DNA from 4 places in the Enterobacter sp. MG-EB028 genome. Region 1 is predicted to be linked to each of the others. Evidence: predicted binding sites of a transcription regulator. Region 1 holds the regulator's gene; each other region holds the start of a gene.

Region 1 (2,204 bases):
CTGAAGGTCCAGCCCCACCTGGAAGGTACGCAGCAGCCGTTTGTACTCGTGGTTCTTGTTTGCGGCGAGCATATGCAGCTGCTGATAGCACTGGCTTATCAAATCCACCACTTTTTGCTGGCGCGTCAGCAGCGGCGGTAAGGATTTTTCCGGATCGGTATGCTGGGTGAGCAGGGTGTATTTGGCTTCGCAGTAATCCGCAAGCTGCACGTAGAGCAGGCTCAGAGATTCTCGCAGCGGCTGCTCTCGCCATAGCCAGAACCAGAACCAGTTAAACAGCCCGTACCACAGCGTGCCGAGGGCGTAGATCAGCAGCGGCTCCCACACGGGCATATTCCCGGCGAGGCTCAGGGTAAAGATGGCCGCAATGAGTGACGCTGGAAGCAGGCGAGCGTGCAGCGAGCTGATTTCCGCCGTGACGCCGAGGGTCATCGCCAGCACGGTCAGGATCAGTGGCAGGGGAATATCGCGAGCCAGTAACAGCTGCACCGCGAGGCTACAGCCTGCAAACAGGCAGCCCCCGATAATCAGGCGTTTGAAAAAGCGCTTATGCGGCGTGTCCAGACCGGCGATGTTGCAGCAGGCGGGCACGAGGGAAAACAGCAGGCCCTGCTGAAGATGACCCAGGAGCAGGCCCACGGCCACAGGAAGACACAACACCAGCGTTTGTCGCAGTGCGTAGTTAACTTCCGGGTGATAGATCAGCCTGCGCCACATGGGGAAAAGAGACAAAAACGGCGTGACACCTCGCGATGGCACGCCGTTTAAGCAGGATTAACGGGTTCCGTAAACCACGATGGTTTTACCGTGGGCGGAGATCAGGTTTTGATCTTCCAGCATTTTCAGAATACGGCCCACTGTTTCACGGGAGCAACCAACGATCTGACCAATTTCCTGACGGGTAATTTTAATTTGCATGCCGTCCGGGTGGGTCATCGCGTCTGGCTGTTTCGCCAGGTTCAGCAGGGTTTGCGCGATACGGCCGGTCACGTCCAGGAAGGCGAGGTTACCCACTTTCTCTGACGTCACCTGCAGACGGCGCGCCATCTGGGAAGAAAGACGCATCAGGATGTCAGGGTTTACCTGAATCAGCTGACGGAATTTCTTGTAAGAAATTTCAGCCACTTCACATGCTGTCTTTGCACGAACCCAGGCGCTACGTTCCTGGCCTTCTTCAAACAGGCCCAGTTCACCGATAAAATCGCCCTGGTTCAGATAAGAAAGGATCATCTCTTTCCCTTCCTCATCTTTGATCAGCACTGCCACCGAGCCTTTGACGATGTAATACAACGTTTCCGCTTTTTCACCCTGGTGAATCAGCGTGCTCTTCGATGGGTACTTATGAATGTGGCAATGAGACAAGAACCATTCGAGAGTCGGGTCTGTTTGCGGTTTGCCAAGCACCATGCGCTGTTATCCTCTGTTATAAGCTGTCACCAGAGTCATCAGATGCATCCGGACTCTGGGGTTGCAATCGAATTCTTACCCATACCCTGGGAAGTCGGCTGTCGTAACGTTTCGCAGCCAGTAAAGTTTGATGTCCTCTGCATACATGTGTAACGTCAATGTATTACTGTAGCATCCTGAGTGTTTTAGCATAGCTTTCGCCGCGTGTCTCCTGGTGTCTCGCTTCAGCATGATGCAGGTCGCCTTCCATTGCGAGAAATGTAACGCACGCGTAATCTGTCACCAAAAATGCAACGTTGGAGTTAATGAATATGCAAGCGCGCGTGAAGTGGGTTGAAGGTTTAACGTTCCTGGGGGAGTCCGCGTCAGGACACCAGATTTTGATGGATGGTAACTCCGGCGATAAAGCGCCGAGCCCAATGGAAATGGTGCTGATGGCGGCAGGTGGATGCAGTGCGATTGACGTGGTGTCGATTCTGCAAAAAGGTCGTCATGACGTAACGGATTGCGAGGTTAAACTCACCTCAGAACGTCGCGAAGAGGCGCCACGCCTGTTCACCCACATAAATCTGCACTTTGTTGTCACCGGGAAAGCGCTGAAAGACGCGGCGGTTTCACGCGCGGTGGACCTGTCTGCGGAGAAGTACTGCTCTGTGGCGCTAATGCTGGAGAAAGCGGTAAAAATTACGCATTCGTATGAAGTGATTGAGGTGTGATTCACGGGGCATCGTGCGTGTTGATGCCCTCACCCTAACCCTCTCCCACGGGGAGAGGGAACATCTTTACGCGATCTGCTT
Region 2 (2,204 bases), 210 kb from region 1:
AATCAGCCAGCCTATCCCTACGCCCGCCAGCGCAATCACCGCATAAATCAGGATTGAGATATCCACAATGCCCCCTGCATCAACGTATTACCCGCACAAAATAAGATTGTGCTGTATAAACGTCCAGTTTGAAAGGGTTTTCCTGCGAGGCGCTACGCAAAAAATAAAGGCCGAACGCGTCGGCCTTTTATCTCAGAGAGGAGAACTAGATCAGGCGGCGAGCCGCTTCAACCACGATTTTCACCGCATGACTTTCGGTCTGCTTCATGGTTTCGGCGTTCGGGATCTCCTGCTGGGTACGGTTGACGATAACGCCCGCCACCATACCGGCACGCAGACCCTGGCTTGCGCACATGGTCAGCAGCGTTGCGGATTCCATTTCGTAGTTCATCACGCCCATAGACTGCCACTCTTCCATTGAGCCTTTGAAGCGGCTTACCACGCGGCCAGAGAAGGTGTCGTAACGCTCCTGGCCCGGGTAGAAGGTATCGGAAGAGGCGGTTACGCCCACGTGAGTGGTTGCGCCCACGGATTTCGCCGCTTCAACCAGCGCGGTGGTGCACTCGAAATCAGCCACTGCCGGGAATTCCATCGGCGCAAAGTGCAGGCTCGCGCCGTCCAGACGCACGGACGCGGTCGTCACCAGCACGTCGCCGACGTTGATGTGCGGCTGAATAGCGCCGGTGGTACCGATACGCAGGAAAGTACGAATGCCCAGTTGCGCCAGCTCTTCAACCGCAATCGAGGTAGACGGGCCACCGATACCGGTAGAGCACACAATCACCGCTTTGCCATCCAGCTCTGCGCGCCAGGTGGTGAATTCACGATGGGCAGCCAGCTTGACCGGCTTATCCATCAGCGCGGCGATCTTTTCCACACGCTCCGGATCGCCAGGGACGATAGCGAGCGTAGCCCCTTGTAAATCGTTTTTAGTGAGGCCGAGATGAAAAACATCAGACTTAGACATAGGTGACTCCTCTGTGGGTCGGTTAGTCAGAAGAAGTAAAACGGTACTTTACAGAAGCAGTAAGCATATTTTCGTGACGCACCTCACCATGAATGAAAATGATTACATTGAATTTCCATAAAAAAGTGATTTACATCACATTAACAAGTTATATCGCCAGGTGCTGCACAAAAGATAGACCGTTTAAGGCACTGTGAGTTGTTAACCTGGTGTCTATATTTACCTTTGCGCTAACTCATTGGTACGGAGAATGCCATGACTGAAAAAATCGGTTTTGCACCTGCTGCGGCCCCACATGCTTCAACCATCGTGTCGACGCCAGAAGCGGCAATTACCGCGGGTGAGACCTCCATTCCCTCGCAGGGGGAGAATATGCCTGCTTATCACGCACGGCCAAAATCGGCAGACGGCCCGCTGCCCATCGTGATTGTGATTCAGGAGATATTTGGTGTTCACGAACACATTCGCGACCTCTGCCGCCGGCTGGCGCTGGAAGGGTATCTGGCCGTTGCGCCAGAGCTCTACTTCCGTCAGGGCGATCCGAACGACTACAGCGATATTCCAACATTGCTCAGCAACCTGGTCAGCAAAGTCCCGGACGCGCAGGTGCTGGCCGATCTCGATCACGTCGCCAGCTGGGCGGCGCGCAACGGCGGCGATCCGCATCGTCTGCTGGTCACCGGTTTCTGCTGGGGCGGACGCATTAGCTGGCTGTATGCCGCGCATAACCCGCAGCTCAAAGCCGCTGTCGCCTGGTACGGCAAACTGGTGGGTGAAAAAACGCTGAATTCACCGAAACATCCCGTCGATATCGCCACCGAGTTAAATGCCCCCGTGTTAGGGCTTTACGGTGGACAGGACACTGGTATTTCGCTGGATTCGGTAGAGACCATGCGCCATGCGCTCCGTGCGGCCAATGCGAAGGCGGAGATCGTGGTGTATCCGGATGCCGGGCATGCGTTTAACGCGGATTATCGTCCGAGCTATCACGCTGAATCGGCTAAAGATGGCTGGCAGCGGATGCTGGCGTGGTTTAGCCAGTACGGCGGTAAGAAGGCGTAATAACAAAAAAGCCCGGTGGCGGCTACGCCTTACCGGGCAATCCAGCACCTACGCCTGACGCAAATTCTGCGCCGCCTTCACCATGTTGGCGAGCGCCGCGCGCGTCTCTGGCCAGCCGCGCGTTTTCAGTCCGCAGTCCGGGTTCACCCACAGGCGCTCTGCAGGGATGCGCTGG
Region 3 (2,204 bases), 1.0 Mb from region 1:
GCAATTTTGTTGCTGTTTTTCGGCAGGCGAGCCGTCTGTTCTCCGGAGTAACGCTCAATTTTTGCATCGGCGTAGACGGCATCAAAGCCCAGACCGAAGCTCCAGCTGTCGTTCAGACGATAAGCACCGCTCAGGTTCAGGTTCAGCGTTGTCAGGTCTGTTTTACCGCCGTATTCGCCTGCCGGGTAGTTGTTGTTGAACTCGGTAGCAAGGCCATAGTTAGACGTGACGGATGCGCCCCAGCCAAATTGTTCATTGATTGGTGCAACGAAGTGCAGGTTAGGGACCCACGCCGTTGGCGCAATGTTATCTGCTTTCAGGCTCGCACCAGAAGGTGACGTGCCGGAAATGTTGACATCAGGATCGATATACACCGCACCAGCAGAGAAGGTCGGGCGATCGAACATCATGATTAATGCAGGGTTACGGCTTGCGTTACCAGCATCATCAGCGATTGCACCTTCCCCTGAATACGCACGGCCAAGGCCAGAGGAAGAAAATTCGTTTAGCTGAAAGCCCGCTGACCAGGCGGAAGTAGAGACGATTGCCACTGCGACTGCCAGCGCAGTCTTGTTGAACAGGGTTTTCTGGCTCATGACCATAACCTCATTGAGTTATTTTTATTCAATAATTGTTACATACCGTAACAGGAGCGCGAAGTGTAGGGTCTGAGGTATGACAGACAAATCAGACCAGTGGCCAGAGTATAGGTCCGACCAGCCGGAATGTTGCAAGTTTGTTTATTAATATTTTCAAACATGTTTCTTGAAACGAGATCTGGTTGGCAAAATTGTGACCATCGCGGCTCACCCAAAAGGGTGGTTTTTGTTTTAGATCATTTTTTAGTGTGATATCGGTCACTTATCCGATTTTGCGCCATTAACGGCTGGAGAGAGCCAGCGCTGGGGCGTAAAATATCAGCATCGTGTTTATCTCGCGCGCTGCGCGAATACAGAGGAAATTGAGCTATGAGTAAATGCAGTGCTGATGAAACCCCGGTTTGCTGCTGTATGGATGTTGGCACCATCATGGACAACTCCGATTGCACCGCGTCTTACAGCCGTGTGTTCACCAACCGCGCCGAAGCCGAAGAAACGCTGGCCGCGCTAAGCAAGCGCGCGCGTGATGTGGAGTCCGATCCGTGTGAAATCAAATCTACCTTCACTGAAGTGGAAGGCGGCGTGAAGCTGGATATCGACTTTGTGTTTGCCTGCGAAGCTGAAACGCTGATTTTCCAGTTAGGCCTGCGTTAATTCCTGCGGTTTGGTGCACTCTCCCACGGGAGAGGGAGCAAACACTAAAAACGGTAACCTGTGGGTTACCGTTTTGCTTTTTCCCTGGGGCATTTTCTTTTTCTTCTCTGTGTTTTAGCTCGCATTTTTATGCTTCCCTGATTGGCTGAATGTAAAAAAATGGTTAAGACTGTTATCAGGTCAGACCACTTTATGTTCATGTAAAATTTTTCACAGGGGAAGGTTATGAGTCAGGCATTACCGCTAATCACCCGACAGGGTGACCGCATTGCCATTGTCAGCGGACTGCGTACGCCCTTTGCGCGTCAGGCGACGGCGTTTCACGGTATTCCTGCTGTCGATCTGGGGAAAATGGTAGTGGGGGAGATGCTGGCTCGCAGCGAAATCCCGCCTGAGGTCATCGAACAGCTGGTCTTCGGCCAGGTCGTACAGATGCCTGAAGCCCCCAACATTGCGCGGGAAATTGTTCTCGGTACCGGCATGAATGTTCACACCGACGCCTACAGCGTCAGCCGCGCGTGCGCGACCAGCTTCCAGGCGGTAGCAAACGTGGCGGAAAGCCTGATGGCGGGCACTATTCGCGCCGGGATCGCAGGTGGCGCCGATTCTTCCTCCGTACTGCCGATTGGCGTCAGTAAAAAACTGGCCCGCATTCTGGTGGATGCCAATAAAGCCCGCACCACCGGTGCGAAGCTCAAACTCTTCTCGCGTTTACGCCTGCGCGACCTTATGCCCGTGCCACCTGCCGTAGCGGAGTACTCCACCGGCCTGCGAATGGGCGATACCGCCGAGCAGATGGCCAAAACCTACGGTATCACCCGCGAGCAGCAGGATGCCCTGGCGCATCGCTCGCATCAGCTGGCAGCGAAAGCCTGGTTGGAGGGCAAGCTCACCGATGAGGTGATGACCGCCTATATTCCGCCCTACCGTGAACCGCTCGCGGAAGATAAC
Region 4 (2,204 bases), 610 kb from region 1:
ATTGCCCAGGCAAATGCCACATAGGTCAGAATAATCAACAGATCCATGATTAGCGCTCCAGCGTGTTTTTATCATCAGAGGGCTGAACCGCTGCCAGCTTGTGTTCTAACTCGGCCACGCGTTTGGCCAGCGCATCCATGCCCGGAACCTCATCCGCCCTGGTGATGTGGTTTTGCATACCCCAGCCGCGATCTTCGCGGTACAGGGTGGCCCAAATCCACAGGAACGGCCAGATGGCATGGAGCGTAAACAGGCTGATCCAGCCTGCCGTATGAATAGCATCGGCATGGGGATGATTGCGCTTTTTGGCCATGTTATAGGGGATATCATGAATGGCGATGATTCCGTAAAAAAGAACCAAAAATACAAAAATCAACACGCCCAGCGCGAAATAGTTGAGAAACATATTCTCCTCACTTAAACAACGTCAACTCATTAAACTAATAAAACAGCACGCAGCCTAATTAATTTATTTTTAAATTTAAAAGGCACACTGATTATTTCAGAGCCGGGGAGTATCGTTTTTTATAATATCTCCATGCAAGTTTATAAGCGTGTCAAAATATATCCTGAATAATAATATACTCAACCTTACATAATGAGCGTAATTCAGGTTTTAGCTTTCCGCCATACTACATACGAAAAGTGTTTTTTTAGCTTTCCGTGTCACGGAAGGCCATCCTAACGCCGATCCCAGCCGGAGAAATCTGCATAAAAATATTTTGTGAAATCAGTCACAATCCAGAAACAAACTCACGAAGCCAAAAAGAGACATATATCACAAAAATCCGTGGTTTTTGCTTCTTTTCTCGCCATCGTATTTTTTTTGCCCACTTATTTTGTGATTCAGATCACCATGAAGGGCGACACACCCCCTGCATTTACGTGATGGACATCACATAAATTTTCGCTGTCTGGACAGTTGAACGATTCAGTGCCAGATTTCACAGCATCAGAACAGGGCCCGGCTACCTCTGCCGCCGCACATTAACGATAAACCTCGGGCCGCAAGCCTAAGCGTAAACATAAGAAGGGGTGTTTTATGTCATCCGATTTCAAGATCAAAGTTCAAAGCTTTGGTCGTTTCCTCAGCAACATGGTGATGCCAAATATCGGCGCGTTTATCGCGTGGGGTATTATCACCGCATTGTTTATTCCGACAGGGTGGTTGCCTAACGAAACGCTGGCGAAACTTGTTGGCCCAATGATTACCTATCTCCTGCCGCTGCTCATCGGTTACACCGGTGGTCGTCTGGTGGGCGGTGACCGTGGTGGCGTAGTGGGTGCTATCACGACTATGGGTGTTATCGTCGGTGCGGATATGCCGATGTTCCTCGGTGCGATGATTGCCGGTCCTCTCGGCGGCTGGGCGATTAAGAAATTCGACGTCTGGGTTGATGGCAAGATCAAATCCGGCTTTGAAATGCTGGTGAACAACTTCTCTGCGGGCATCATCGGGATGATCCTCGCGATTCTGGCGTTCCTCGGCATTGGTCCGGCTGTTGAAGTGCTGTCCAAACTGCTGGCGGCGGGCGTTAACTTCATGGTGGCGCACGACATGCTGCCGCTGGCGTCTATCTTCGTTGAACCGGCGAAAATCCTGTTCCTGAACAACGCCATCAACCACGGTATCTTCTCGCCGCTGGGTATTCAGCAGTCTCACGATCTCGGCAAGTCCATCTTCTTTCTGATTGAAGCGAACCCGGGTCCGGGCATGGGCGTTCTGCTGGCGTACATGTTCTTTGGTCGCGGCAGCGCGAAGCAGTCTGCTGGCGGTGCGGCTATCATCCACTTCCTGGGTGGTATCCACGAAATTTACTTCCCGTATGTGCTGATGAACCCACGCCTGATCCTGGCAGTTATCCTCGGCGGTATGACCGGCGTGTTCACCCTGAGCGTGCTGGGCGGCGGCCTGGTCTCTCCTGCTTCTCCGGGCTCTATCCTGGCGGTGCTGGCGATGACCCCGAAAGGCGCGTACTTCGCGAACATCGCGGCGATCTGTGCCGCAATGGCGGTCTCCTTCGTGGTCTCTTCTATCCTGCTGAAAACCAGCAAAGTGAAAGAAGACGACGATATTGAAGCGGCGACCCGTCGTATGCACGACATGAAAGCCGAATCCAAAGGCGCGACCCCGCTGGCGGCTGGCGATGTCTCTAACGACCTGAGCCACGTGCGTAAAATCATCGTTGCCTGCGACGCCGGTA

The links. The regulator CRP, encoded in region 1, controls carbon source genes, mostly activating them, when cyclic AMP is high. The targets are predictions, from matches to a motif close to ATGTGANNNNNNTCACAT.
Region 2: the regulator CRP is predicted to act here: its motif matches at 1,091-1,108, upstream of udp (uridine phosphorylase).
Region 3: the regulator CRP is predicted to act here: its motif matches at 846-863, upstream of ACR42C_RS16080 (YfcZ/YiiS family protein).
Region 4: the regulator CRP is predicted to act here: its motif matches at 884-901, upstream of ACR42C_RS00685 (PTS mannitol transporter subunit IICBA).

What each region holds. Positions count from the first base shown of each region.
Region 1 covers NZ_CP195079.1:4,420,114-4,422,317, reverse strand. Annotated here, with positions in the region: gene ACR42C_RS21095 (YccS/YhfK family putative transporter) at 1-717, opposite strand, end outside; gene crp (cAMP-activated global transcriptional regulator CRP) at 775-1,407, opposite strand; gene ACR42C_RS21085 (OsmC family protein) at 1,719-2,123, shown strand; gene ACR42C_RS21080 (phosphoribulokinase) at 2,190-2,204, opposite strand, start outside.
Region 2 covers NZ_CP195079.1:4,627,604-4,629,807, forward strand. Annotated here, with positions in the region: gene rmuC (DNA recombination protein RmuC) at 1-66, opposite strand, end outside; gene udp (uridine phosphorylase) at 206-967, opposite strand; gene ACR42C_RS21925 (dienelactone hydrolase family protein) at 1,223-2,029, shown strand; gene metE (5-methyltetrahydropteroyltriglutamate--homocysteine S-methyltransferase) at 2,078-2,204, opposite strand, start outside.
Region 3 covers NZ_CP195079.1:3,399,701-3,401,904, reverse strand. Annotated here, with positions in the region: gene fadL (long-chain fatty acid transporter FadL) at 1-596, opposite strand, end outside; gene ACR42C_RS16080 (YfcZ/YiiS family protein) at 969-1,253, shown strand; gene fadI (acetyl-CoA C-acyltransferase FadI) at 1,479-2,204, shown strand, end outside.
Region 4 covers NZ_CP195079.1:159,721-161,924, reverse strand. Annotated here, with positions in the region: gene ACR42C_RS00695 (HlyD family secretion protein) at 1-47, opposite strand, end outside; gene ACR42C_RS00690 (DUF3302 domain-containing protein) at 50-406, opposite strand; gene ACR42C_RS00685 (PTS mannitol transporter subunit IICBA) at 1,043-2,204, shown strand, end outside.